DNA from 4 places in the Mesorhizobium sp. M0833 genome. Region 4 is predicted to be linked to each of the others. Evidence: predicted binding sites of a transcription regulator. Region 4 holds the regulator's gene; each other region holds the start of a gene.
The links. The regulator PhoB, encoded in region 4, activates phosphate uptake and scavenging genes when phosphate is short. The targets are predictions, from matches to a motif close to TGTCATNNANCTGTCAT.
Positions count from the first base shown of each region.

Region 1: ugpB (sn-glycerol-3-phosphate ABC transporter substrate-binding protein UgpB) is a predicted target of PhoB. The motif match lies at 4,534-4,550, and genes of this name have one in related genera.
Region 2: olsB (l-ornithine N(alpha)-acyltransferase) is a predicted target of PhoB. The motif match lies at 4,786-4,802, and genes of this name have one in related genera.
Region 3: phnC (phosphonate ABC transporter ATP-binding protein) is a predicted target of PhoB. The motif match lies at 3,956-3,972, and genes of this name have one in related genera.

Region 1 covers NZ_JAMYOQ010000014.1:64,246-71,561, forward strand. Annotated here, with positions in the region: gene argH (argininosuccinate lyase) at 1-1,166, opposite strand, end outside; gene tlpA (thiol:disulfide interchange protein TlpA) at 1,202-1,885, shown strand; gene NKH98_RS17625 (bifunctional diguanylate cyclase/phosphodiesterase) at 1,888-4,320, opposite strand; gene ugpB (sn-glycerol-3-phosphate ABC transporter substrate-binding protein UgpB) at 4,613-5,923, shown strand; gene ugpA (sn-glycerol-3-phosphate ABC transporter permease UgpA) at 6,005-6,889, shown strand; gene ugpE (sn-glycerol-3-phosphate ABC transporter permease UgpE) at 6,898-7,316, shown strand, end outside.
Region 2 covers NZ_JAMYOQ010000003.1:267,888-275,203, reverse strand. Annotated here, with positions in the region: gene NKH98_RS05430 (DUF934 domain-containing protein) at 85-621, shown strand; gene NKH98_RS05425 (DJ-1/PfpI family protein) at 758-1,378, shown strand; gene NKH98_RS05420 (fatty acid desaturase) at 1,529-2,551, opposite strand; gene NKH98_RS05415 (hypothetical protein) at 2,677-2,877, opposite strand; gene grpE (nucleotide exchange factor GrpE) at 3,116-3,751, shown strand; gene olsB (l-ornithine N(alpha)-acyltransferase) at 3,847-4,722, opposite strand; gene NKH98_RS05400 (hybrid sensor histidine kinase/response regulator) at 4,872-7,160, opposite strand; gene acuI (acrylyl-CoA reductase (NADPH)) at 7,244-7,316, opposite strand, start outside.
Region 3 covers NZ_JAMYOQ010000003.1:326,350-333,665, reverse strand. Annotated here, with positions in the region: gene phnE (phosphonate ABC transporter, permease protein PhnE) at 1-952, opposite strand, end outside; gene phnE (phosphonate ABC transporter, permease protein PhnE) at 1,019-1,975, opposite strand; gene phnD (phosphonate ABC transporter substrate-binding protein) at 2,029-2,937, opposite strand; gene phnC (phosphonate ABC transporter ATP-binding protein) at 3,026-3,874, opposite strand; gene NKH98_RS05680 (DapH/DapD/GlmU-related protein) at 4,095-4,712, opposite strand; gene phnL (phosphonate C-P lyase system protein PhnL) at 4,709-5,416, opposite strand; gene phnK (phosphonate C-P lyase system protein PhnK) at 5,628-6,404, opposite strand; gene NKH98_RS05665 (alpha-D-ribose 1-methylphosphonate 5-phosphate C-P-lyase PhnJ) at 6,401-7,312, opposite strand; gene NKH98_RS05660 (carbon-phosphorus lyase complex subunit) at 7,309-7,316, opposite strand, start outside.
Region 4 covers NZ_JAMYOQ010000002.1:30,204-37,519, reverse strand. Annotated here, with positions in the region: gene pstS (phosphate ABC transporter substrate-binding protein PstS) at 1-489, shown strand, start outside; gene pstC (phosphate ABC transporter permease subunit PstC) at 549-1,538, shown strand; gene pstA (phosphate ABC transporter permease PstA) at 1,542-2,393, shown strand; gene pstB (phosphate ABC transporter ATP-binding protein PstB) at 2,390-3,193, shown strand; gene phoU (phosphate signaling complex protein PhoU) at 3,226-3,933, shown strand; gene phoB (phosphate regulon transcriptional regulator PhoB) at 3,950-4,639, shown strand; gene NKH98_RS02235 (ROK family protein) at 4,649-5,893, opposite strand; gene xylF (D-xylose ABC transporter substrate-binding protein) at 6,179-7,219, shown strand.

The DNA.
Region 1 (7,316 bases), on a different contig from region 4:
CGGAACGGCAGGCCGAGCGTGCGCACCAGCCAGTCGGCGAGGTCGGTCGCAGTCGAATAGCCGGCGCCGGCCGCCTTTTTCATCGCCGCGGTGTTCACCGTCATGTCGTGCACCATGCCGGTCATTGCCGCCAGCATCAGGTCGAGCGTCTCGGCCGCGTCGAAGACGGATTCCTTGTCTTCCTGCATGTCCTTGCCATAGGTCAGCGGCATGCCCTTCATTACTGTCAGCAAGCCGACGAGGTGCCCGGTGACGCGGCCGGTCTTGCCGCGCACCAGTTCGGCAGCGTCGGGATTCTTCTTCTGCGGCATGATCGACGAACCCGTCGAGAAACTATCCGACAGCCTGACGAAGCCGAATTGCGGCGTCGACCATATGATGATCTCTTCAGCCAGCCGCGACAGATGCGTCGCGCAGATCGCTGCTACGCCCAGGAACTCGAGCGCGAAATCGCGATCCGAAACGCTGTCGAGCGAATTGCGCATCGGCTCGCGGAAGCCAAGCGCCTTCGCTGTCTCGTGCCTGTCAATCGGAAAGCTGGTGCCGGCAAGGGCGGCAGCGCCGAGCGGGCTTTCATCCATACGCTCAATCGCGTCGCGGACGCGAGACAGGTCGCGCGCAAACATCTCGACATAGGCCATGCAGTGATGGCCGAAGGTCACCGGCTGCGCCGCCTGCATGTGGGTGAAGCCCGGCATCACCGTTGCCACATGCTCCTCGGCCCGATCCAGGAACGCCGCGATCAGGCCCTTCAGCGCCTCGGCGGCGCGAAAGCACTCGTCCTTGACCCACAGCCTGAGGTCGACCGCCACCTGGTCATTGCGCGAGCGGGCGGTATGCAGGCGGCCAGCCGCGGGGCCGATCAAATCGGCCAGACGGGCCTCGATATTCATGTGGATGTCTTCCAGCCTGGTGGAGAACTCGAATGTGCCGGCCTCGATCTCTGCCAGGATCGTGTTCAGCCCGTGAGTGATTTTTTCTTGATCGGCCGCCGAAATAATGCCCGTTTGCGCCAGCATCTGGCAATGGGCGATCGAGCCGCGAATATCCTGCGCATAGAGTTTGCGGTCGAACGAGATCGACGCGTTGATCGCTTCCATGATTGCGGCCGGACCCGAGGCAAAACGTCCGCCCCACATCTGGTTGCTGGCCTTCTTGTCGTTCATCGCTATAACCCGTGCTCCGGAGCAGTTTTTCAAAAATGGCAGACGGCAATAGATTCTTCCCGGCTTTGCGTCTCATCCTCGCCGCTTTGGTTGCGGGCATGCTGGCCGGCGCGGTCGCGGTATATGTCAGGGAAAGCAGTTCTGGCAACAAGGCGCCCGCGCAAGTGGCCGCCGGCGGCGGCAAGGACGACGCCGCCTGCGTCGCCAAGACCGACCGTGCCAAGAAGATCGCCGCCGCTGCTGCCGGCCAGGTTGCCGCGCTTTTGCCAGCGGATCCGCCGCAATCGCTGAAAAGCCTTGCGTTCAACGGCCCCGACGGGAAGCCGACGACGATCGCCGATCATGCCGGCAAGACGGTGTTGCTCAATCTGTGGGCGACATGGTGTGCACCTTGCCGCGCCGAAATGCCGGCGCTCGATGCGCTGCAGAAGGAGATGGGCAGCGATGCGTTTCAGGTTGTTGCCGTCAACGTCGATGCCGGCGACGATGCCAAACCGAAGAAATTCCTGGAGGACACCGGCGTCAAGTCGCTCGGCTACTATCGCGATGCGACGATGGCGCTGTTCAACGACGTCAAGACGCGCGGCCTGGCGCTAGGTCTGCCCGTCACCATGCTGATCGATGGGCAAGGCTGCCTCATCGCCCATATGAACGGCCCGGCCGAATGGTCGGGGCCGGATGCCAAGCGTCTGGTCGAGGCGGCGCTTCAGCCGGGATAGGCTCAGACCGTGCGCAGGCGCGGCTTGAGCACGGCAATGCTTGCGCCGCGTCGGCTGGCTGTGCGGATTGCCGGAGCAGCCACGCCCGTCAGTTCGCCGAACGTCTCGATCGGAGCCGGTTTGCCGAGGTAATAGCCTTGCCCGATCTCGCAAGCCTCGGCATCCAGGAACTGCAATTCACCCGGCGTCTCGATGCCCTCCGCAAGGACCGGTAGGCCGAGACCGCGTCCAAGCCCCAGCACGGCGCGGACGATCGCCGCGAACTGGGCGTTCTTGTCGACCGATTTGATGAACGAGCCGTCGATCTTGATCTTGTCGAAAGGAAAGGCGCTAAGGTTGGACAGCGAAGAGTAGCCGGTGCCAAAATCGTCCATCGCTACATGCACGCCAAGCGCCTTGACCTGCCTCAACGCCGCCAGCGCGCGGGGCATATCCTTCACCAGGGCTGTTTCGGTGATCTCCAGTTCCAGCCTGCCGGGTGCCAGGCCGGACCTCGCCAGTGCGTCATGCACCTTGCGGCTGAAGTTCGGATTGTGAAGCTGCACGGCGGAGACGTTGACGGCGACCATCAGCGGATTTGTCCAGCGAGCAGCATCGTTACAAGCCGTCGTCAGCACCCAGTCGCCGATCTGGGCGATCGCGCCACTGTCCTCGGCCACGGGGATGAAAACAGCCGGAGAAATATCACCCCGCTCAGGGTGCTGCCACCGGACCAGGGCTTCGAAGCCGATCATCCTGCCGCCGCGGATTTCCTTCTGAGGCTGGTAGACGAGGTGGAACTCCTTGCGGGCGATGGCCTGGCGCAATTCATGCTCCATCACGCGCTTGTCGCGGGCCGCGGTGCCCATGGCTATCTCGAAAAACCGGTAAGTGTCCCTGCCTTCGGTTTTGGCGCGATGGAGTGCCGTGTCGGCGTGGCTGATCAGGCCGGCCTGGTCTTCGGCATCCAGCGGAAAGAAGGCGATGCCGATGCTGGCCGAGACGAGGCCGGAGCCGACCGAAACCCTGTTTTCCTCGCGGATCGCCGCCAGCAAGTCCTCGGCTATCCGGCCTGCGGCCAGGGGGTCGGGGAGGTTCGGAGCTATGATGGCAAATTCGTCGCCGCCGAGACGCGCGAGCATCTGTCCGTGGCGCGGAATGCCGGAAATGCAGTGCGCGAGCTTCTGCAGCATCGCGTCACCGGCGCTGTGGCCGTAGAGGTCGTTGACTTGCTTGAACCGGTCGAGGTCAAGCAGCAGGAGCGCCAGATATCCATCCTTGCCGCCACGATCCATCGAGGCGAATTCCGCTTCCAGCCGGGAAGAAAAGCTCCGCCGATTGGCAAGCCCGGTAAGCGGATCGAAATGCGCGAGGCGGAGGATCTCTTCTTCTGCCTTCTTGCGCTCACGGATGTCGCGAACGGCAAGCACCGTATGAGGCCTGCCGCAGTAGGTGATCTTCCTGGCGATCAGCTCGACAGGAATTCTCGCGCCGTCGCTGCCCCTTAATGTCGCTTCCTGCGCCTGTTCGCCGAAGCCGGACATAGCGGCTGTGCTCTGTCCGTCGAAAAGCTCGCCGAGTTGCATCGTGTTCAGGGTGGCTGTCGCTGTTCCGGTCAGCTTCGCCATACTGTCATTGGCACTGACGATGCGGGTGCCATCGCAAACGATCAGACCTTCCACCGCCGCATTGGCGAGATCGTGCATGCGCTCGGCCTCGAGCTTCTGGTGGCGAAAGCGCAGATCGATCCACAGCGCGGCACCTGACAGCACAAGGATTACAAGGCTGGCGACCGCTGCGGCAAAGGCCTGGGAAATGGGCTCGATGGAATGTTCGGATATTTCAATCGAGGAATCCGGAATGATCGACACCGCGGCCATCGCGATGAAATGCAAGCTGCAAATGGCCAGCGTCAAAAGCGCGGCGCCGCCGAGAGTCGCGAGCGCTGACGGGCGGCGCAAGACGACCAGGAGCGCCAGTGCCGCAAGGGTCACGCCGGCCAGAAGCGATATCGCGACAAGGAGCAGGTTCCATACGACCCGGCCTTCGACCTCGAAAGCGGCCATGCCGATGTAGTGCATCGTCGCGATGGCGCCGCCGAGAATGGCGCCACCGACGAGGAAATGGTCGATGCCGCGCCGCAAGGTGGCGACCCACATCCCAAGCGCGGTCAGGATGACGGCGGCGGCAAGCGAAAAGGCGGATAATCCCGGATTGTATGCGTTCGGTATTCCCGGCGTAAAGGCGGTCATGGCGATGAAATGCGTCGCCCATATGCCGAACCCGGTCGAGGCCGCGGCGATCATCAGCCAGACAAGCCGGTTTCGCTCGGTCGATCGGCCGACATGCTTAAGGAGATTAACCGCAGAGAAACAAGAAATTCCACAGACGAGTGCGGCGAGCGCAACCAGTCTCAGGTCGTGCTGATTTACGATACAATTATAGACCGTCAGCATCCTGGTTCACTCGGTCAAAACTAACAGGGAGGTGTGACGGATTAGCTCTTGGAGATTTTAACGAATAGTTAACCCGTAGGCCATGAGGCGGGTCTTTTCGGGGGAAAACCGATGCCGCTGCGCCAAAAAAGGCGGTGATGTCGTTTCTGACGCCCGGTTTCGGTAGCGAGTGCACTTTAGGAAGGAATGGAGTTCATTGATCGGCAACAAAACCGTTGTCCGATTGTCATCAGCGCCACATATTGGCTTTGCGGAGGTGCCCCTTTCGCCAATGACAAACGGGAGATGAAACATGAAGTTCTTCGGCTTTGCGGCCGGTATCGCCGCCACCGTGACCCTGCTTTCCACCACCTCCGCCTTCGCCGTCACGCAGATCAGCTGGTGGCACGCCATGACCGGCGCCAACGCCGAGGTCGTCGCCAAGATCTCCAAGGATTTCAACGCCAGCCAGAGCGAATATGAGCTCGTTCCGGTGTTCAAGGGCACCTATCCGGAGACGCTGAATGCCGGCATCGCTGCCTTTCGTGCCGGGCAAGCGCCCGATATCCTCCAGGTGTTCGACGTCGGCACCGGCGTGATGATGGCGGCCGAGGGTGCGATAAAGCCGGTGGCCGATGTGATGACCGGCGCCGGGATGACTTTCGACAAGAGCCAGTATCTGCCCGGCATCGTCGGCTATTATTCCAAGCCGGACGGCACCATGCTGTCCTTCCCCTACAACTCCTCCTCGCCGATCCTCTACTACAACAAGGACATCTTCCAGAAGGCAGGCCTCGACGTGAACAATCCGCCCAAGACCTGGAACGAGGTTTGGGAAGCCGCCAAGAAGATCAAAACGAGCGGCGCCGCTTCTTGCGGCTATACCTCGACCTGGCTGACCTGGATTCATCTGGAGAATTTCGCGGCGTGGAATGACGTGCCTTGGGCCACCCAGCAGAACGGCCTGGCCGGCGGCGATATCGAACTCAAGATCAATGCGCCGATTTTCGTCAACCACTTCCAGGCGCTCGCCGACCTGGCCAAGGACGGCACGTTCAAATATGGCGGCCGCACCTCCGAAGCCAAGCAGATATTCCTCGCCGGCGAATGCGGCATCTTCACCGAATCGTCGGGCGGCCTCGGCGATATCGTCAAGTCCGGCATGAACTATGGCATCGGCCAGCTTCCCTACGACAGTGACGCCAAGGGTGCTCCGCAGAACACGACGCCGGGCGGTGCCAGCCTATGGGTGTTCGGCAACAAGTCGGACGAGGAATACAAGGGCGTTGCCGCCTTCTTTGCCTATCTGTCCAAGACTGATGTGCAGGAATACCTGCACCAGAAGTCGGGATACCTGCCTGTGACGCTCGCCGCGTACGAGGCGACCAAGAAATCAGGCTTCTATGACAAGAACCCCGGCCGCGAGACACCCATCCTGCAGATGATCGGCAAGTCGCCGACCGACAATTCGAAGGGCGTGCGCCTGCCGAATCTGCCGCAGGTGCGCGATATCCAGAACGAGGAGCTGGAGAAGATGCTGGCCGGCCAGCAAACCGCCCAGCAGGCGCTCGACAATGCGGTCGCGCGCGGCAACGCCGCGATCAAGGAAGCCCTGGACAACTAACGAGATCGTCTCGGTCAGTCGGTTGGAATATCGCCCACGCGAGCGCGCGTGGGCGATGCCTGGATAGCGAGGGAAATCAGCCTGTCTCCACGCGTCGTCTTTCCCAACAAGATCCTGCCCTACCTGCTGGTGGCGCCACAGCTCGCCATCACCCTGGTTTTCTTCTACTGGCCGGCCGGTCAGGCGCTTTACCAGTCGATGCTCAGGCAAGACCCGTTCGGGCTGAAGAGCAGGTTCGTCTGGTTTGCCAATTTCCGGAAGGTGCTGGCCGATCCGGCCTACCTCAACTCGATCAAGGTTACGGTGGTGTTCTCGCTTGCGACCGCGATCGTTGCCATGGTTGTGGCCCTGCTGCTCGCGGTCATGGCCGAGAAGGCCGTGCGCGGCAAAGGCCTCTACCGCACACTGTTGATATGGCCTTATGCTGTGGCGCCCGCGATTGCCGGCATGCTGTGGCTGTTTCTGTTCAACCCTTCGATAGGCTCGTTGGCCTATTTGCTGAGAAGCCTCGGCATTGCCTGGGACCCACTGCTCAACGGCACCCACGCCATGATCCTGCTGGTGTCGGCGGCTGCCTGGAAGCAGATCAGCTACAATTTCCTGTTCTTCGTCGCCGGCCTGCAGGCGGTGCCGAAAACGCTGATCGAAGCGGCGGCCATGGACGGCGCCGGCGAAACCAAGCGCTTCTGGACCATCGTCTTCCCGCTGCTTGCGCCGACAACCTTTTTCCTGCTGGTCGTCAACACCGTCTATGCCCTGTTCGACACGTTCGGCATCGTTCATGCCGTCACCGGCGGCGGGCCGGGCAAGACGACCGAGACGCTGGTCTACAAGGTCTACAATGACGGCTTCGTCAATCTGATCCTGGGCGACTCGGCGGCGCAGTCGGTCATCCTGATGGCCATCGTCATCGCGCTCACAGCGATCCAGTTCCGCTATGTGGAACGCAAAGTCCACTACGGCTGAGGGCAGCGATGATCGGCCAGTCCTCGCTCCGCACCTTCATCGCCCATGCCGTGCTCATCCTCGGCATATTGATCGTGGCTTTTCCGATCTACTACACCTTCGTGGCCTCGACGCACACGCTGCAAACGATCCTCAGGCCGCCGCTGCCGCTCTTGCCGGGCAGCCAGCTATGGAACAACTACAGTGAGGCGCTGTTCGGCGGCATCGGCCGTATCGGCGGGGTCAGCGTCGGCAGGCTGCTCCTCAACACCACGATCATGGCGCTCGGCGTTGCGGTCGGAAAGATCTTCATCTCGATCCTGTCGGCCTACGCGATCGTGTTCTTTCGCTTTCCGCTGCGCATGACCTTCTTCTGGCTGATCTTCATCACCTTGATGCTTCCAGTCGAGGTGCGCATCCTGCCGACCTACAAGGTGATGGTCGATCT
Region 2 (7,316 bases), on a different contig from region 4:
CGGCTCCGGCTCGGCCTGACCTGAATCTCAACGCACCCTGAGGTGTTTTGCACTTTAGACTCTTTGGACTTGGGAATTTTCTTGATGAGCGACTTGATAGCCGAAAACGCCACGCGGCTGTGGACACCGGATGGGTTCCGCGAGGACGAGTGGGTTCATGCCGAAAGCGCCGAGGCGCTGGTCGGCAATGGCCGTTTCATCCTGCCGTTGCAGGCGTTTCTCGGCCTCGATCCGGAGGTGCGGCGGTCGGCGAAGGAACGCATCGGCGTGCTGTTGCAGCCCGGCGACCAGCTCGACAAGATCGCCGGCCTGCTCGACCAGCTGTCACTGGTGGCGCTGGCCTTTCCGGTGTTCAATGACGGCCGCTCGTTCTCCAAGGGCGAATTGCTGCGCAGCCGTTACCACTTCACCGGCGCCATGCGCGCCACCGGGCAGGTGCTGATCGACCAGCTGCCGCATATGCTGCGCCTCGGCTTCGACGAATTCGAGATATTGCACCCGGTGCTGCTGAAGCGGCTTGAGCAAGGCCGCACAGGCGGACTGCCGCTGTTCTATCAGCCGGCGGTGAAGCCGGAGCCCAAAGGCCCGAAATATTCCTGGCGGCGGGTGCGCCCCGGCTGATCCGCCCCAGAGGGCCAGAAGCCTGTCTGGTCGGACCACATTCCCGATTCAGCCTTTTATTTTGCGCCTCTCCGCCTTAGGATAAGCCCATTATTTCGCGATCCGAATAAATGTGGCCACAAGGGAGGAACCGGGTATGGCTGGCAAGAAGATATTGATGCTCGTTGGCGAGTTCAGCGAGGAGTACGAGATTTTCGTCTTTGAACAGGCCATGCATGCGGTCGGCCACACGGTCCATGTCGTTTGCCCCGACAAAAAGGCCGGCGATATCCTGAAGACCTCGCTGCACGACTTCGAGAGCCACCAGACCTATACGGAAAAGCTCGGCCACGACTACATCCTCAACAAGACGTTTTCCGAGGTCAATCCCGCCGACTACGATGCCGTCTACGCGGCGGGCGGGCGCGGGCCGGAATATATCCGCATCGACAAACGCGTGCAGGCGCTGGTGCGGCATTTCCATGAGACGGGAAAGCCGATCTTCACCATCTGCCACGGCGTGCAGATCCTGATCGCAGTCGACGGCGTAGTGCGCGGCCGCGAAGTCGCGGCACTGCAATATTGCGAACCGGAAGTCACGCTGGCCGGCGGCATCTATATCGATGTTGCGCCGACCGGCGCCCATGTCGATGGCAATCTGGTGTCGGCCAAGGGCTGGCCGGGCCTTGCCGCCTTCATGCGCGAATGCCTGAAAGTGCTGGGCACCGAGATCCGCCAGGGCGAGATCCTGATGCGCGACCAACGCCAGGCGGCTTAAGCTCGGAATTTTGGAGCCTGCCGCACCCCTAACGCATGTCGCGCAAAAGTGTGTTCAGCGGTTTTGCGATAACGGCATGCATAAACAAGAACCTAAAGCGCGTCGCATGAGGCCGGTCGAGCGCGACGCGCTTTAGGTGCGGCGGTGCGCCTACACGGGGATCCGCGCTTCGCGGAACGATACCAGCTTGCTGCGGCTCTCGTCCCACAGCGCCAGCTTGACGCAGCGCAGGCTGTCGAGGAGTGTGACGCGGCCGATCTCACGCAGCTCCGGATAGTCCCTCAGCACTTCCGGAAGCCGGTAGCACGGCACCTTGGCCGAGAGGTGGTGCACGTGGTGGACGCCGATATTGCCGGTGATCCAGTTCAGCACCGGCGGCAGGTCGTAATAGGACGAACCGTGCAGGGCAGCGTGCTGGAATTCCCACTCTGAGTCCTTTGTCCACTCCGTCTCCTCGAACTGATGCTGGACATAGAACAGCCAGATGCCGGCCGATCCGGCGAGGATGACGATCGGCAGATGCACGACCAGGAACGCGCCGGGGCCAACGAACCAGATGAGCAGAGCGGCGATGACCGCGACGGCGAGGTTGGTGGACATCGACGACACCCAGGGTGTGAGGCCGCCCCGCATCATGCCCAAGGGCAGTCTCTGCTCGAACATGAAAATCCATATCGGGCCAAGGCCGAACATCACCAGCGGATGGCGATAGAGGCGATAGGCGAGCCGGCCTCGCCACGACAGTTGCCGATATTCAGCGACGGTCAGTGTCTTGATGTCGCCGGTGCCGCGCTCGTCGAGATTGCCGGCGCTGGCGTGATGGGTTGCGTGGGCGCGGCGCCAGCAATCGTAGGGCGTCAGCGTTAGCACGCCAAGCACACGGCCGATCCAGTCGTCGGCATAGCGATTGGCAAAGAAGGAGCCGTGACCGCAATCGTGCTGGATCATGAAGATCCGCACCAGAAAGCCGGCGGCCGGAAGGATGAGGACCAGACCCCACCAATGGCCATAGGCATAGGCGGCCGAGGACAGTGCCCACAGCGTGGCGAAGGGAATAAGGGTGATGGCGAGTTCGACGGCGCTGCGACGCCTGTCGGGCTTTTTATAGCGCGACAGGATTTTCAACCAGGCGCGCTTGCTGTTTGCCACAGCTTCGGGGGAAATCATGTTCATCATGAAACATAGGCGGAGCAGGGCGCTGCCGCAAGACGAAGATCACGCAAAGTTACTGCGGGTAAATGTCGCGCGATGCGACGAATTCCGGCCACAGTCGCCGGGCGCGTCGCCGGCAACGGCACCTATCGACGGCGTCCGCCTCCGACCATGTTGGTTTCGATGCCATCCAGGCGGTCGAGCAATTTCTTCAGACGGTCGGGAATATCCGTCTCCGTGCGGAATGCCGGCAGGGTGCGCAGGAAGCGCTTGGTGGTCTCATTGCCGAGCTGGCGCCGGATATCGAGGGCGAGCCCATCGCGCTTTTCGCCATTGGTGCGGGACATCTTCCAAAATCCTGTGTCGGCTTCGAAACTCTTCCAGGAGAGAAATGGTTCCCGCATTGTAGTAGCCTGGCAAGCAAAGCCGTCCGGTATGGTAAAGTTTGAATTAAACTCGAAAGGTTGCGCTGTCCGCCATCAAGCCGCGACAGCGGCTGCAGTAGCGCTTGCCCCTTGATTTTTGGCCGCTAAACCTCGATATCGGGCGCAAATCCACACCATTCGAAAATGACGGGAAACGGCGATGAGCGACCAGGCAAAAGACGAACGCGCGCCCGATGAAGCCGAGAAGACCGAGGCTGCCGCGGAGCCAAGGGAAAGCGGCGTCGACAGCGACTATGAAGCGCTTGTGCGGCTTCTGAAGGAAAACGAAGAGCTGAAGGATCGCGCGCTGCGCGTCGCGGCCGACATGGAGAATTTGCGCCGCCGCACCGCCCGCGACGTCCACGATGCGCGTGCCTATGCGGTTGCCAACTTTGCCCGCGACATGCTTTCAGTGTCAGACAATCTGCGCCGTGCTCTGGATGCCATCCCGGAGGAGGCCAAGGCTTCGGGCGATGCCGGTTTCAAGGCGCTGATCGACGGCGTCGAGATCACCGAGCGCGCCATGCTGTCGGCGCTGGAACGTCACGGCGTGAAGAAGCTTGAGCCTGAGGGCGAGAAATTCGATCCGAATTTCCACCAGGCGATGTTCGAGGTGCCCAATCCCGACGTACCGGCCAACACGGTCGTGCAGGTCGTGCAGCCCGGCTATTCGATCGGCGAGCGTGTGCTGCGGCCGGCCATGGTCGGCGTCGCCAAGGGCGGCCCCAAGCATGTGGCGAGCGAAGCGCCGGTGGAGCCGGGGCCGGTGAATGAGCAAGCTGAGAAGGATGCGTAGGTTAGGGGAGTAGGGGATCAGGGATTAACGCTACGTCGGATAAAGTAGAGCAATTGCCTACTCCGGCCGTTACCTTCTCTCCCCTACTGCCCTACTCAGGCAGCAAACCGCTGCGCTTCTCCGCCATAATAATTGACGTAGCGGGCACCGATCTCCTTGACCGGCATCACCACGAACACGTCGACCGTCGAGAATTCACGGTCGATGACGCAGCCGTCGCCGATGCGCGCGCCGACGCGCAGATAGCCCTTGACCAGCGGCGGCATCGCGGCGATCGCCGCCTTGGTGTTGACGGCCTCGATCGGCATCAGGTCCATGGAACAATAGCGCCCGGCGACGGCGCGCACGTCCCAGGATGAATTCGTCCGGCAGTGGTGGGCAAGATAGGTCAGCGCCTCCGCATGTGCCGCCGGCACGGTGCCGTGGAACGACGCGCATCCGGTCATCACGCCGATGCCGTAATGGTTGATATAGGCCCAGATGCCTTGCCACAGCGCCTCGATGGTGCGCTTCGAGCGGTATTCCGGCAGAACACAGGAGCGGCCGAGCTCGAGGAAACGCTGGCCGGGATGCCGCGCGATCAGCTTGGTCAGCTCGAATTCGCCTTCGGAATAGAAGCCGCCGGCCGCCGCGGCAATCTCCTGCCGCAGCAGGCGGTAGGTGCCGACGATGCGGCGATGCTCGGGGCCGGAAAGCGAAGTATCGAACACAAGCAGATGATCGCAGAGGGGATCGAAGCGATCGGCATCGCGGCGGTCCTGCATCTGGAACAGGTCCTTCCTGGCACCAAGCTCGTCGTAGAACACCCGGTAGCGCACTTCCTGCGCGGCAGCGATCTCGGCCTCGTTGCGGGCGAGCCGCACTTCGAGATTGCCGATGCGGCCGAGCGATGCGCCTTTTATGACGGCATCGGCGTTCCGGCCGACGAGCAAAGGCCCGCTGGCGTTCGGCCGAGCATCACATTCCGGCATGACTGTATGCACGAGTGATTCTCCTTCGAGCCATCCCTCTTGGCACGGGGATACGGTGTAGGTGCAACAGGATTGTGACAGTACCGTGATACGGCTCTGCGGGCAATACTTCGTCGGCTGGGTAATCTATCAACCGTCTATGTTGTGCCTCAGGCGGCCACTTGCCCCTCGACGGCATGAACCAGGGCATCGGGGTCGAGCGGCTTGGTGACGAAGCCGCTGGCACCGTGAGCGAGCACGGCATGGCGGGTCTTTTCCTGGCTGTCGGCCGACAGCACCATGATCGGCACCGGCGGCACCGCGGTCTCCTCCTCATGGCGGCGGATGGCGGCGATGGCGTCCAGGCCGTCCATGACAGGCATGTGCAAGTCCATCAGCACCACGTCGTAGCGGTGCTTGTGGCCGGTGCTGATGACCGCCTCGACCGCGGCCTTGCCGTTGCCGACCACTTTCACGCGATGCCCGGCCTTCAGCAGCGTGGCGCGGGCCAGCATGGCATTGATGTCGTTGTCCTCGGCGATCAGCACCGACAGGCCCTGCTGGCGGGCGCCAATGGCATGCCCGGCCTGCGCGCCGCGCCTTTGCAGTTGCGGCTCGGCGATGACCGGTGCATGGCTGGTCAAAAGCACGCGCAGCAGTGTCTCGCCGCGCACCGGCCTCGCCAGGAAGGTGGCGTAACCATTGGCACGGAACTCGCCAAGCATGCCGCGGTCGGTCGGCGCGATCAGCGTCACTGCCTCGCACTCGGCAAATCCGCTCTGGCGCAGGCGCCTGAGCAGCCTGCCGTCGCTTTGCTCCATGGCAGCATCGATCAGCAGCACGTCACAGCCCTCGGCGAAAGCGGTGGCCTGGGCGGCGGCGGTGGCCAGATCGACCGTGCCGCCATTGGCGCGAATGGTGCGGGCGATGGCTTCGGCCTCGACCGGGTTCTTCGACACGATCACCGCATGCCGGCCCGACAGCGGGTTCTCGCGGATCTGCGGCGCCTCGACGGCGGAAATAGCGGGAATCTCGAAGACGAATTCAGATCCCTGGCCAAGGCGGCTCGAAACAGAGATGGTGCCGCCCATGGCGGTCACCAGGCGCTTGGAAATGGCAAGACCGAGGCCGGCACCGCCATGCGCACGGGTCGAGGTGCCGTCAGCCTGTTCAAAGTCCTCGAAGATGCGCTCCATGTCCTCCTCGCGCAGACCGGGGCCGGTGTCGGTGATGGTGAAGCGGATGCGGTCGGTGGTTTCGGTGCGGACGCGGGCGATGCTTGCCAGGACACCGCCGCTGTCGGTGAACTTGACGGCGTTGCCGATGAGGTTGAGCAGCACCTGCCTGACCCTGCCGGGGTCGGCGGTGATCAACTGCGGCACGTCGGGTTCGACATGACAGCCGAGGCCGATATCCTTGGCAAAAGCGCGCGCCGCCAAAAGCTCGACGACATTGTCGGCGATCTCACGCACCGACATCGGCTGCGGTTCGGGATCGAAGCGGCCTGCCTCGATCTTGGAGTAGTCGAGCAGGTCCTCGATCAGCGCCAGCAGCGCGCTGGCCGAGGTCGAGATGGCGCCGACATAGGTCCGCTGCTCGGGTGAAAGGCTGGTGTCGGCGAGAAGCCGGGCCATGCCCATGATGCCGTTCATCGGCGTGCGGATCTCGTGGCTGACGGTGGCGAGGAAGCGTGATTTGGCCTGGCTCGCATATTCGGCCCGCTCGCGGGCGGTGATCAGCGAGGATTCGGCGCGCTTGCGGGCGGTGATGTCGCGGGCGATGGCGCGATGCGAAACGGCGCCGCTGTCCTTGTCGCGCACCGACAGCTCGATCCAAGAGAACCAGCGTGGACCGTCCGGCGTGCGAATGGCGACGTCGGTGGAACTCAGGCACTCATGGTCGGAAAAGGCGGCGTCGGGGACGATGCCGACATCGATGCCTAATTCGGCCAGGGTCTTGCCGGCCAGCTCGCGCTGGTCGGTTTCGACAAGGTCGGCGAAAACCTTGTTGGCGTAGACAATGTGGCCGTCGCGGTCGCGGTGGACGACGAGATCGCCCAGTGCATCGATCAGACCGCGAAAGCGCTCCTCGCTCTCCTGCATCTCCCACATGCGGTCGGCCAGCGTCTCGATTTCAGCGCGGCTGCGGGCGGTGGTCGCATCGAGCAGGGCCACTGCGCGGCGCTCGGTGCGCCTGTTGCGCAGATGCATGGCGAGCCCGGCCATGGCTGTCGCCAAAAGGCCGATGGTGATGAAGATCGGCGCTCCGGTCAAATGCGACAGGCCCGCCAGCACGACAATGGCGACCAGCGTCAGGAAGGACAGGCGTTCGCGGTTGGCGTCGGGTAATTCCGGCGCCAGCGGTGGCGCGGCGACAAGCTGCCGTCCTGGCGCCTCGGGGGCCGTCCCGTCGGCCCGTTCGGCTGGTTCCGCCGCTCTGATGCCGGGTTCCGCAATCATACGGAACTCCTGCCAGACAGAGCTTATCGAAGGTTGTGATTGATCGTTCGAATTTTAGCGGTCGCGCTCTTTTTCCCCGGGGCTCACATGTCCACCACCACACGGCCGCGGATCTTGCCCTCGACGATGTCATGCGCGGCGCCGATGATGCCGTCG
Region 3 (7,316 bases), on a different contig from region 4:
CGGCCAGAGGGCCGGGGCCGAAGGCGCGGGTGAAGAACAGCGCCCAGATCAGCATGTCGACCGATCGCATGAAATCGAAGAAGCGCTTGAGCATCTGGCTAAGCAGGCCGCTCGGGGTGATGTTGCGGGCGGCGAAAAAGGCGAGCGGGAAGGCAACGATGCCGCCGAGCAAGGTGCCGAGAAATGCCATGACGATGGTCTGGAACAGCTTCGTCCAGACGTCGCCATGCTGCCACTGGGCGTTGTTCCAGATATTATCGGCGGCCAGCGCAATGTTCGATGTGCCCGGCTTGAGCTGGGGTCCGGACATCAGCAACGAGACCACCTCGCCGGGCGATTTGCCGAAGAAGGGCGAGCGTGTGTCGAAGACGAAATTCGCCCAGCCGAGAAAGCGCTTGCGGACCTTGACGCGATCGACGGTTATGCGAACCTCGCCGGCAAAGCCCATCCGGGCGACGATTTCATCGTCATGCGCGGTGATCCAGTCCGGCACCGGGCCGGTTATCACCGGCTTGCCGCTGGTCAACGACACCGGCACCGCCTGGCCATTGGCGACAAGCGTTGCCTCGGCCTTGTCGAAGGTGACGGATTTGGCTCGGCCGTCGATCAGAACGGTGTAGGAGCCGTTGGCATTGGCGATGACCCAGTCGGGATGCGGGTCTTCGCCAAGTGCAGAAAAACGTGGGTATTTGGGTGTGATCTGAGGCTGATCGAGACGGAATTCCGGCTGCAGATCGTAGCTGATCCATTGCGTCAGGAAGAGCGGCAGGCGCTCCCAGTGCGATTGCCTCAACACTTGCGGCAGGCTGAAGAACCACAAGGCATAGACGAGGTAGAGCAGGATGCCGGCGAACAGCACCAGCGGGCCGAAGCGTTTGTACAAGGGCCGTCGGAACACTTGGGGAAAGCGCTCCTCTATCGCCTGCATCTCATCGGCGGTCATCGCGGTCATGGGCAGTCTTCTTGTTGATTTGCCAAGATCTTTTCCAAAAACCGGAATCCACTTTTTGGATCATGGTCAGGCGCTCATCATAAATGCCTGCTCGCCGACGAGCTTGCGACGAAGCCAGGCGGAGAACTGGTCGACGAGGAAGATGGTGGTAAACAACAGCAGCACCAGTGCCAGCGTCTTGGCGCCAAAGCCGCGTGAGATGGAGAGCTTCAGCTCCTCGCCGATGCCGCCTCCGCCGACCGCGCCGATGATGGTCGAGATACGGACATTGATCTCGATCCTGAGCAGCGCGTAGGACATGAAATTGGGCAGCACCTGTGGCAGGCCGGCGAAGCGCACGCGCTCGAACCAGTTGGCGCCGACCGCGCGCAGGCCTTCATCGGCGCGCATGTCGATGTTTTCGTTGATCTCGTAAAAGAGCTTACCGAGGGCGCCGATCGAATGCAGGCCGATGGCGATGATGGCCGCGACCGGGCCAGTCGAGAGGATGGCTGCGAACAGGCCGGCAATGACGATCTCGGGGAAGGCGCGAAGCAGTTCCATGAAGCGCTTGACGACGAGCCTGAGCACCGGACTGGGTGTCAAATTGCGCGCGGCGATGAACGAGAACGGCACCGCAAAGACGAAGCCGATGAAAGTGGAAACCAGCGCCACGTTGAGCGTGGTGAGCATCAGCTCGAAATATTCGGGTAGGTAAAAACCGCCCCAGAGATAGACGCGGCCAAGCGGGAAGTTGAACTCCTGGCTGCCCTTGTCGTGCGGCGATGCGATGTCGAACAGCGCCCGCCAGACGTCGTTCCAGTCTTTGGGAACAAGCCAGCTAAGGAAATCCAGTATGTGCGGCAGCCGATCGAAGAAATGTCCGGCATTGGCCTCGTCGGCAAACCACATGGCTGTGCACATGGCGATAAGCAGCAAACCGATGCCGAGCGCCGTGTAGAACCGGCGCAAGGACGTCTGCCGTCGCCAGGAGTCGGCTGTCCGCCGGGTCGCGTCTGAACGGATCGTGGCTGAGATGGTCATGATCGGGCATGCAAAAAGGGCGGCGCTGGTAAGGCCGCCCTTTGCAACTGCATTCAGCCGCCGATCGCGGCTTTGCGGGCTTCGACGATGACGCTGTAGAAGTCGGGCTTCACCGGAACGTAGCCGGTGAAATCGCCGCCTTCGATGGCCTCGAAGCAAGGCTTGTCCTTGGCCGGCAGACTGGTGAAGAAGTTGGCGAGCTTGGCGCTCATATCGCCACCGAGCGCGGTGCGCACGACCAGCGGGCCGTTCGGGATCAGGCCGGAGCGCCAGACTTCGACGAAGTCGTTGGGGTCGACGGCGCCCTTGGCGACTTCCTTGTGGAAGGTGCCGGAGGTGTAGCCGTTCTTGAAGTCGCCGATGCCCGAAGAATCGTCAACCGCCACGTCGACCTTGCCGTCGCGGACGGCGAGAAGGTTGTTCTCATGGCCGCCATTGAACTGTGTCGAGGCGAAGAAGGTTTCGTTCGAAGCGCCGGTGTCCTTCGGGATCTGGGTCAGCGGGATCAGGTAGCCCGAGGTCGAATCCGGGTCGGCATAGCCGAGCTTTTTGCCCTTGGCCGATTTGATGTCGGTGATGCCGGACGACTTCAGAGCGAGCCCGATCGAATAATAGCCGGTCGCGCCGTCGGTCTGCTGGGTGGTGAGGATCGGGGTCACGGCGTTCGGATCCTTGAGGTAGACGCTGGCATAGCCTGACGCGCCAAGCTCGGCGAAATCGAGGGTGCCGCCGAGCAGGCCCTGGATCACGCCGTCATAGTCGGCGGCCGGGAACAGCGAGACCTTCTCGAAGCCGAATTCGGACTTCAGGTGATCGGCGAGGCACTGAAAGTTGCGCAGCCGGTCCGCTTCATTTTCACCACCAAGGATGCCGATGCGGAATTCCTTGATATCCTGGGCGTGAGCGGCACTTGTTGCGATGGCGAGCAATGAAACCGCGCCAAAAACCATCTTCCTGAACATTATCTCTCTCCTGTTGGTTCCGGCTTCGCGCCGGAGCGTTCGAACTTTTGACGAGTGCCTTTGACGCGGGCGGGCGATCAGGCCGTTCTCAGTAGCCAGGGAATACGGGCTCGAGCGGTCCGGCGGATGCCGCGATTTTCTGTTTGATGGCGACGCTGGTCGAGGTGATGGCCTCGGAGATTTCGCCGCCATTGCTGTCGGCGCCGTAGACCATGCGCACGGCCTCGCGGTTGAGGTCTTCGGGCGGGCCGTCGAAGACAACCTTGCCGGCGGCCATGCCGATGATACGGTTGCAATAGTTGCGGGCCGTATCAAGCGTATGCAGATTTGTGATGACGGTGATGCCTTCGCGCAAATTGATGTCCTGCAGCGAATCCATCACCACCTTGGCGTTGAGCGGATCGAGCGAGGCGATCGGCTCGTCCGCCAACAGCACCTTCGGCTGCTGCATCATGGCACGCGCAATAGCAACGCGCTGCTGCTGGCCGCCGGAAAGCGTGCCGGCGGGCTGCAGTACGGTGCGGGCGATGTCGAGACGCTCAAGGGCGGCAACAGCCTCGGCGCATTCACTGCGCGAGAACATGCCGAACAGGTTGGACAGCGTCGAGCGGTGGTTGAGCCGGCCGAGCAGCACATTGGTCAGCACGTCCAGGCGCGGCACCAGATTGAACTGCTGGAAGATCATGGCGCAGTCGCGCTGCCATCGCCGGAGCGGCGAGCCGCGCAACCCGGAGACTTCGACGCCGTCGAACAGGATGGATCCCTGGCTGGGATCGATGAGGCGGTTGATCATGCGCAGAAGCGTCGATTTGCCGGCGCCGGAACGGCCGATGATGCCGACCATCTGACCGTGCGGGATCGCGATGTCGACATTGCTGACGGCGGTGTTCTTGCCGAACCGGCGGGTGACGCCGCGGATTTCGAGCGTAGCTGACATGGTGCAGGCTCCAGTCCAATCGCAATTGAAGGTCTGTTGACCCTCGCTAGCGCAGCCGCATGAACCTGCGGTGTCGGAACGATGTCAGTTTTGTTACTGCCCACAGCCTGGAGCGGCGCGGCCAATCCAGCACGAGAGGCTCGAATGGTGAATGGTGACAAGAAAGGCTTTCCTGAGCCTCGAAACCTGTCCGCTGCCCCCATTCACCATTTCACGACCCTTAGCCGCCATACTTCTCCAGGAAGGCCTCCGCCGACAGTTCCCGAAAATCCTCGAGCGCGGCGCGCAGCCGAGCGTGGTCCCAGTCCCACCAGGCGAGCGCCTGGTAGCGCTCCGCGGTGCGGCGGTCGAAGCGTTCGCGGATCGGCTTGGCCGGTACGCCGGCGACGATGGTGTAGGGCGCGACGTCCTTCGACACCACCGCGCCGGCGCCGACCGCCGCGCCGTCACCGACGGTGATGCCGGGCAGGACAGTCGAGCCGTGGCCGAGCCAGGTGTCGTGGCCGATGGTGACGCGCTTGGCGCGGCGCTGGGCGAAGAATTCGCTCTCGTGCTCGGCGTCGTCCCAATAGTCCGAGGCGCGATAGGTGAAATGGTGCAGCGTCGGCCGCCAGGTCGGGTGGTTGGTGGCGTTGATGCGCACATTGGCGGCGATGTTGGCGAATTTGCCGATCGTCGCGCACCAGACGCCGCAGTCTTGCATCATGTGGGAATAGTCGCCCAACGCACTTTCCGAAATCCGGCAGCGCTCGGCGATCTCGGTCCAGCGGCCAAGCGTCGAGTTCTCGACTTGCGCCGTCTCGTGGATCAGCGGTGCCTCCGACAGTTTCCTGGTCATGCGGCGATTTTCCCGGCGGCGAAGGCGGTCACGTCGATGATACGGTTGGCCACCGCCTCGCGCACGTCGTGGTCGTGGAAGATGCCGAGCAAAGCGACGCCCGCGGCCTTCTTGGCGGCGATCAGGGAAATCACCACGTCGCGGTTTCTGGCGTCGAGCGAAGCGGTCGGCTCGTCGAGCAGCAGGATCGGATGCTCGGTGATGAAGCCGCGCGCGATGTTGACGCGCTGCTGTTCGCCGCCGGAGAACGTCGCCGGCGGCAGCGCCCAGAGTTTTTCCGGCAGGTTCAGCTGCGCCAGCAAGGCACGTGCCTTGCCGCGCGCGACCTCACGCTCCTCGCCGCGCTCGACCAGCGGCTCGGCGACGACATCGAGCGCCGAGACACGCGGCACGGTGCGCAGGAACTGGCTGACATAGCCGATGGTAAGCCGGCGCACGGCAAGCACGGTGCGCGGGCTGGCAGTTGCGAGATCGATCAGCCCGCCCTCGTGCTGGACGATGATCTGGCCTTCGTCGGCGGCATAATTGCCGTAGAGCATTTTCAGGATCGAGCTCTTGCCGGCGCCGGACGGGCCGCCGAGCACCGAGCATTCGCCGGCCCTGATCGCGAACGAGACGCCGGTGACCACCGGCAGTTTGATGCCGTCGCGCAGATGCATGGTGAAGCTTTTGGCGACGTCGGAGACAACGAGCGGGGTTGCCATCAGAGGGTTCTCCAATCGTCATTCGTCTGCGGGCCAACACCCCCCTCTGGCCTGCCGGCCATCTCCCCCTCAGGGGGGGAGATTGGCTGTCGCATTCGGTTTCGCCATTCTCCTGTGTCGCAGAACGGGCGCGACATAAAAGCTGCTGATCTCCCCCCTTGAGGGGGAGATGGCCGGAAGGCCAGAGGGGGGTACGCCGGAGCAATCATCGTCACACCTGCAGAATCGAGGAGACAAGCAGCTGGGTATAAGGGGCGCGCGGATCGTCGAGGACGCGGTCGGTGAGGCCGCTTTCGACGACGCGGCCGTCCTTCATCACCATCATGCGTTGCGACAGCAGACGTGCCACCGCAAGGTCGTGGGTGACGACGATGGCCGCCAGGCCGAGGTCGGTGACCAGCCCGCGCAGCAGATCGAGCAGGCGCGCCTGCACCGAGACGTCGAGGCCGCCGGTCGGCTCGTCCATGAACACCAGCCGCGGCCCGGTGACGAGGTTGCGGGCGATCTGCAGGCGCTGGCGCATGCCGCCGGAAAAGGCGCGCGGCTCGTCGTCGATGCGGTCCTCGTCGATCTCGACGCGCGACAGCCAGTCGACCGCCGTGGCTCGGATTTTTCCGTAGTGGCGGTCGCCGACCGCCATCAGCCGCTCGCCGACATTGGCGCCGGCCGACACCGTCATGCGCAGCCCGTCGGCGGGGTTCTGGTGGACAAAGCCCCAGTCGGTGCGCATCAAAAAGCGGCGCTCGGCCTCGCTCATGCGGTAGAGCTCGCGGAATTGGCCATCGCGCATGCGGTAGCTGGCGGTGCCGGAGCTGGGCAGTAGCCTTGTCGACAGGCAGTTGAGCAAAGTGGTCTTGCCGGAACCGGATTCGCCGACCACCGCCAGCACTTCACCCGGCCACAGATCGAAGGTGACGTTCTCGCAGCCGACGCGCGAGCCGTAGAATTTGGACAGCGCAGAGACGCGCAGCAGCGGTTCGTCGGTCATTGCGCCGGCTCCGTTTTTTCCAGGGCAAGAGGGGTTTCAGGCGCAAGGTGGCCGCGATGGCCTTGCTCGCGCCGCTTCTCGCAATGGTCGGTGTCTGAACAAACGAACATGTGGCCGCCATGGTCGTCGAGGATAACTTCGTCAAGATAGACGTTCTCGGCCGCGCACAGTGCGCAGGGCTGGTCGAAGGTCTGCACCTCGAACGGATGGTCCTCGAAGTCGAGGCTGACCACGTCGGTGAAGGGCGGCAGTGCATAAATGCGCTTTTCGCGGCCGGCGCCGAACAATTGCAAAGCCGGCGAACGGTGCATTTTCGGATTGTCGAATTTCGGCGTCGGCGACGGGTCCATCACATAGCGGCCCTCGACCTTGACCGGATAGGCATAGGTGGTGGCGATGCGGCCATGTTTGGCGATGTCCTCGTAAAGCTTCACATGGATGAGGCCGTATTCTTCCAGCGCGTGCATCTTGCGTGTTTCGGTTTCGCGCGGTTCGAGGAAGCGCAAAGGTTCGGGGATCGGCACCTGATAGACCAGCACCTGACCCGCGCTCAGCGGATGCTCGGGGATGCGGTGGCGAGTCTGGATGATGGTCGCCTTCGCCGTCTCAGTGGTGACAGCGACATTGGCGACCTTCTTGAAGAAGGCGCGGATCGAGACGGCATTGGTGGTGTCGTCGGCGCCCTGGTCGATGACCTTGAGTACATCATCCGGGCCGATGATCGAAGCGGTGACCTGCACACCGCCGGTGCCCCAGCCATAGGGCATCGGCATTTCGCGCGAGGCGAACGGCACCTGATAGCCAGGGATGGCGATGCCCTTGAGGATCGCCCGGCGGATCATCCGCTTGGTCTGCTCGTCGAGATAGGCGAAGTTGTAGGTGGCGATGTCGGTCGGTTGTGCGGTCATTCCG
Region 4 (7,316 bases):
GCCGTGGAATGGCCGGTCGGCATCGGCGCCAAAGGCAATGAGGGCGTTGCCAACAACGTCTCCCAGACCGGCGGCGCGATCGGTTATGTCGAATACGCCTACGCCAAGCAGAACAAGCTCACCCACACCGACATGATCAACAAGGACGGCAAGAAGGTCGAGCCCACCGCAGCCGCGTTCTCGGCGGCAGCGGCCAATGCCGACTGGAGCTCGCAGCCGGGCTATGGGGTGATCCTCGCCAATGAGCCGGGCGCCGAGTCCTGGCCGATGACGGCGGCGACGTGGATCCTCCTGTATAAGAAGCCGGACGACGCCGCGACCACCGGCGAAGCGCTCAAATTCTTCGCCTGGGCGTATGACAAGGGCGACGAGATGGCCGGCGAGCTGGACTACGTTCCGATGCCCGACAAGGTGGTTGAGAGCGTCAAGGCCATGTGGGCCAAGGAAGTCGTCGGCGACGATGGCAAGCCGCTCTACTCGGCTATGTAATCTCCTCCAGGGAGGGCGTCGACGGCGCCCTCCCTGTTGCCTTTAATCGCGAGGACCCAATGACCATCGCTTCCGATGCCATGCCATCATCTGCAGCAGCCCGGGCCAGGGACGCTACGGTGCGGCGCTTCGCGCTCACAGATGCCATATTTCGCGGACTCACCCGCGCTTCCGCAATCCTTGTGCTGGTCATCCTCGGCGGTGTCGCGATCTCGCTGTTTGCCGGCTCATGGCAGGCGCTGTCGTCCTTCGGCTTTTCTTTCCTGACGACTGAGAGCTGGAATCCGGTCACGGAAAAATTTGGCGCACTGGCGCCGATCTACGGCACCCTGGTAACGGCGGCCATCGCCATCCTGATCGCGGTTCCGATCGGCATCGGCATTGCGATCTTTCTCACCGAGCTCTGCCCGCGCCCGCTCAGGCGCCCGATCGGCATAGCGGTCGAGCTATTGGCCGGCATTCCCTCGATCATCTATGGTATCTGGGGCCTGTTCGTGTTCGCGCCATTCCTGCAGACGACGATACAGCCCTTCATCATCAACATCTTCCACGGCGTGCCGGGACTATCCAGCCTTTTCGCCGGCCCTCCTTACGGCATCGGCCTTCTGACCTCGGCGCTGATCCTCGCCATAATGGTGTTGCCCTTCATCACCTCGATCACCAAGGATGTCTTCGATACGGTGCCGGCGGTGCTGAAGGAATCGGCCTACGGCATCGGTTGCACGACCTGGGAAGTGACCCGGCGCGTGGTCATTCCCTATACCCGCATCGGCATCATGGGCGGCGTCATGCTTGGCCTCGGCCGGGCACTCGGCGAAACCATGGCGGTGACTTTCGTCATCGGCAACGCGCATCGCATCAGTGCCTCCCTGTTCGCACCGGGCACGACGATCTCGGCGACCATCGCCAATGAATTTACCGAGGCCGACGGCGACCTCTACACCTCCTCGCTGGTCGCGCTCGGCCTGATCCTGTTCGTCATCACCTTCCTGATCCTTGCCGCCGCCCGCTATATGCTGATGCGGATCGACGCCCGTACGGGAGCCTGACCAATGTCGACATCCTCATCGCTCCACAGCCGCCGCAAAGCCAGGAATTCGGTGATGATGGCGCTTTGCGTCGTCGCCGCCGGCATCGGACTTGCCTGGCTGGCGCTCATTCTCGGTGCGTTGGTCTATAAGGGCACAGCCGGGCTTTCGTTCGCGGTCTTCATCGAGATGACGCCACCACCGGGCGAAGCCGGCGGCCTGCTCAATGCCATCGCGGGCAGCCTGCTGATGACGATCATCGCCGTTGTCGTCGGCACGCCGATCGGCGTGCTGGCGGGAACCTACATGGCCGAGTATGGACGCTTTTCGCGCATCACCACCGTCGTCCGCTTCATCAACGACATCCTGTTGTCGGCGCCGTCGATCATCATCGGCTTGTTCGTCTATGAATTGATGGTGCGGCCAATGGGACATTTCTCGGCCATTGCCGGCGCCGTGGCGCTTGCCATCCTGGTCATTCCGGTGGTCGTGCGCACCACTGAAGACATGCTCAACCTGGTGCCGAACGCGTTGCGTGAAGCCGGTGCCGCGATCGGCGCGCCACGCTGGGTGGTGATCCGTTCGGTCGCCTACCGCGCCGCATTGTCCGGCATCGTCACCGGCATATTGCTGGCGATAGCACGCATTTCTGGCGAGACGGCGCCGCTGCTCTTCACCGCGCTCAACAACCAGTTCTGGAGCAGTAATATCAACGCGCCGATGGCCAGCCTGCCGGTGACCATCTTCCAGTTCGCTCTCAGCCCTTACGAGGAATGGCAGCAACTGGCGTGGACCGGCGCACTCATAATCACCCTGACGGTTCTGGGCTTGAGCATCCTCGCCCGCAGCCTTACCGGACGCAGAGAGGACAGATGACACAGATGTTGTCCCCGGACATGACGATGACCGAAACGGTCACCGAGAAGACGAAGATCGAGGTCAAGAACCTCAACTTCTACTACGGCCAGAGCAAGGCGCTGAAAGACATCAGCCTGTCGCTGCCCGAGCGCAGCGTCACGGCCTTCATCGGCCCTTCGGGTTGCGGGAAATCGACGCTGCTGCGCGTCTTCAACCGCATCTACGAGCTCTACCCGAAACAGACCGCCGAGGGCCAGGTGCTGCTTGACGGCAAGAACATTCTCGACCGGTCGCAGGATCTCAACCTCCTCAGGACAAAGATCGGCATGGTGTTCCAGAAGCCGACGCCGTTCCCGATGTCGATCTACGAGAACATAGCCTTCGGCGTCAGGCTCTACGAGAATCTCGGCAAGTCCGAGATGGACGGCCGCGTCGAGCAAGCGTTGAAGCGGGCCGCGCTGTGGAGCGAGGTCAAGGACAAGCTAAACGCCAGCGGCTTGAGCCTGTCCGGCGGCCAGCAGCAGCGGCTCTGCATTGCCCGCACCGTGGCAGTGAAGCCGGAAGTCATTCTCCTCGACGAACCGGCTTCGGCCCTCGACCCGCTGTCGACGGCCAAGATCGAGGAACTGATCGACGAATTGCAAGCCGACTACACGATCGTCATCGTCACCCACAATATGCAGCAAGCGGCGCGCGTGTCGCGCCAGACCGCCTTCATGTATCTGGGTGAACTGGTCGAGTTCGACCGGACCGAGAAGATATTCACGTCGCCCCGCGAGAAGCGCACGCAGGACTACATCACCGGCCGCTTCGGCTGAGCCGTTCCGATCATGCATATGAGGACAGGACCATGGGCGAACACACAGTCGCTTCTTTCGACGAGGATCTCGAGCAGATCAGCAAGCTGATCCGCGACATGGCCGACCTCGCCGGTTCGATGGTCGGCGGGGCGACCAAGGCCCTGTTGAATTCCGACAACGTGCTGGCGCAACGCGTCGTCTCCGACGACGCCATCATGGATGCGCGTCAACGCGAACTGGACGATCGCGCCATCACCCTGATCGCCAAGCGCCAGCCAATGGCTCACGATCTGCGCCATGTCGTCGGAGCGATCCGCATGGCCGGCGACCTCGAACGCATCGGCGACCTTGCCAAGAATATCGCCAAGCGTGTGAGCGCGGTCGGCCTCAGCGTCACGCCGCGCGACCTATCGCATTCCATCGATGCGATGGCGCAGCTAGTGCTCATCCAGGTGCAGGGCGTCATCGAGGAGTATGCTGCAGGCGATGCGGCCGCCTTGGCCAAGCTGCGCGCCGCCGACGAGCGTATCGACGTCAAATACACGTCCGTGTTCCGCGAGCTGTTAACCTACATGATGGAAGATCCGCGCAACATCACTGCTTGCACGCATCTGCTGTTCTGCGCCAAGAATCTCGAGCGGATCGGCGACCATGTCACCAACATCGCCGAAAATGCGTATTATGTGCTGACCGGCGAACAATTGCCGGTCAATCGTCCGAAGCAGGACGAAACGACAATGTCGGCGCCGGTGACATGATGGGGGTGCCCAGCCGATGATCGCACCACGCATAATGGTGGTGGAGGACGAGGAGCCGTTGGGCGTGCTGCTCCGCTACAATCTCGAATCCGAAGGCTACCAGGTCGAGGTGGTGACACGCGGCGACGAAGCCGAGATCCGTTTGCAGGAGAATGTGCCCGACCTTCTGGTGCTCGACTGGATGATACCGGCGGTTTCCGGCATCGAGCTCTGCCGCCGGTTGCGCGTGCGCCCCGAAACCGAGCGGCTGCCGATCATCATGCTGACCGCGCGCGGCGAGGAGAGCGATCGGGTGCGCGGTCTTTCGACCGGCGCCGACGACTATCTCGTCAAACCGTTTTCGACGCCGGAATTCATGGCCAGGGTCAAGGCGCTGCTGCGGCGCGCCAAGCCGGAAGTGCTGTCCAGCGTGCTGAAGGTCGGCGACATCGTGCTCGATCGCGAATCGCACAGGGTCTATCGCAAGAAGAGCGAGATCCGACTCGGGCCGACCGAATTCCGGCTGCTCGAGTTCATGATGCGGCATCCGGGCCGCGTCTTCTCGCGTAGCCAGTTGCTCGATAATGTCTGGGGCGAGACGATCTATATCGACGAACGCACCGTCGACGTCCATGTCGGGCGGCTGCGCAAAGCCGTCAATAACGGCCGCATGCCGGATGTCATCCGCACCATCCGCGGTGCCGGCTATGCGATCAGGGAAGATTGACCCGCCTGGTCAGGCGACGTTCTTTCTGACGCCGGGCCTCATTTGCGCGCCCGGCGCGAAAATCTCCTGGTCGACGAAGCTTAACGCCCGCATCGCGCAGCCTTCGCGGATCAGCGGCAATTCGTTCGGCTCGGTATCGAAGGAGATCGAGCCCGAGTGCTGGCCGCCGGCGGTCTGGGCGATTGCCTTGCGCAAGGCCGGCTCGATCAGATCGAAGGCAGCGGCACTGGCGCCGACCATCGCGACCGGTGCCGGATCGATCAGCGCGAACAGCGAGCCGAGACCGAAACCCAGCGCTTCGCCGGCCTTGCGGTAGGCCTCGCGTTCCGGCCCATCCTTCTCGCGCGCGCGGGCGGCCAGCGCGCGCATGTCGGCGTCGCTGACGTCGGCGATAGGTTCGCTGTCTTCGCTCATCTGCCTGGCGTTGCGCCAGATGGCATAGTTGCCGGCATAGGCTTCGATGCAGCCGCGCCGCCCGCAACGGCAGAGCGCGCCGCCCGGACGATGGATCATGTGGCCAAATTCGCCGCCCGAGGAATGCGTCCCGGTGAACAGTTCGCCCTTCAGCACAAGCCCCATACCGATGCCATGCGAAAGCAGGATGGCGATGAAGTCGTCGCGATAGCGATCCGGATTGCGCCAGCGCAAAGCCACCGCCATCATATTGCAGTCGTTCTCCACCGTGGCCGGGATGCCGAATTCGTCCTCCAGCATGTCGGCAAAGGCGATGTCCGTCTGCGGCGTGATCGGCGACCACAGCATGGCGCGTGCAGGGGAGTCGGTAATGCCCTGAATCGCCAGGGCGATGCGGGCGACACTGCGGACGTCAAGGTCTGGGTCCTCAAGCCGGCGCCGGACGATGGCCATGCATTCGCGGGTCAGCTCGTCGCGCGGCATGGTCAGCGTGTCCAGCCGGCGCTGTTCCTCGGCGACCACCTGTCCCGCATAGTCGATAATGGCGGCCGACAGGAAATTCAGTGACAACACCACGGTCAGCACCGCCGCCGCTTCCGGGTTGAGGGCGAGGCCGACCTGCGGACGACCGCGTTTCAACGAAACGGGCTCACTTGCCTTGCTCTCGGCGAGGATGCCTTCCCGTATCAGGTCGGAGGAGATCGCCGATATGGTCGAATGACTGAGGCCGGTGGTGGCTGCGATCTCCGTACGCGATGGCTGGCCAGCCCGGCGCACCGCCGAGATCACCATCGCCCGGTTGCGCCGGCGCAAATCGTCGTGGCGGATTCCGACGGACATCGTTTTGCTTTCCTCCCGGTTGCCGCGGCCGCTCATGAACCGGAAGCCGTCGGTAATGTCCGACAAATAGTGTCAGATGCGGCAAATAGTGTCAGATGCAGGTGGCGCTGTCATCGTTTATTCCGACGCTCGAAAAAACTCGCAGAGTCATCAAAATCCATCACAATCGATGTTGACAGCAGCCGGAGATCGGGCCAGTATTTTTTCGAGGCTCGAAAAAATTAGAGCTTCTAAGCTGGTCTTTGAGCCAATTGGTCACGCCGTACGCGGCGCAGGGAGGATATGATGAAGAAATTCACGACCGCCATTCTGGCGGGTGTCGCCATCACGCTGGCGCTGGGGTCGGTGGCGCAGGCGAAAGACAAGGTCATCGGCGTTTCCTGGTCGAACTTCCAGGAAGAGCGCTGGAAGACCGACGAGGCCGCAATGAAGGCGGCCATCGAGGCCGCCGGCGACAAGTATATTTCTGCCGACGCACAGTCCAACCCCGGCAAGCAGCTCACCGACGTCGAGAGCCTGATCTCGCAGGGTGCCAATGCGCTGATCATCCTCGCACAGGATGCCTCGGCCATCGGGCCGGCCGTGCAGAAGGCACTGGACGAAGGCATCCCGGTCGTCGGCTATGACCGGCTGATCGAGAACAAGGACGTGTTCTATCTGACCTTCGACAACAAGGAAGTCGGCCGCATGCAGGCCCGCGAAGTCTTCAAGGTGAAGCCGGAAGGCAATTACGTCTTCATCAAGGGTTCGGGTTCCGATCCGAATGCCGATTTCCTGTTTGCCGGTTCGATGGAGGTGCTGAAGGAGGCCATCGACAGCGGCAAGATCAAGAATGTCGGCGAGGCCTATACGGACGGCTGGCTGCCGGCCAACGCTCAGAAGAACATGGAACAGTTCCTGACCGCCAACGACAACAAGGTCGATGCCGTGGTCGCGGCCAATGACGGCACCGCCGGTGGCGTCGTCGCCGCGCTGACGGCGCAAGGGCTGGCCGGATCGGTTCCGGTCTCGGGCCAGGACGGCGACCACGCCGCACTGAACCGCATCGCGCTTGGCACACAGACCGTGTCGGTGTGGAAGGACGCGCGCGAGCTCGGTAAGAACGCCGCCGAGATCGCCTCGCAGCTTGCCGACGGCAAGCAGATGACCGACATTGCCGGCGTGAAGGATTTCACCACGCCCGGCGGCAACACGGTCAAGTCGCTGTTCCTGACTCCGGTCGCCATCACCAAGGATAACCTCAACGTCGTCATCGACGCCGGCTGGATCAAGAAAGAAGAGGTCTGCGCCGGTGTGGCGGCTGGCACTGTTGCGGTCTGCAACTGAGCCGACGTTTCCGAGAAGCCCGAACGCCGCGGCCGCTCGCCGCGGCGTTTTTTCAAAAAGAATTGTTTTTCCGCTTCCGGCGGATAACTTCTAGGCT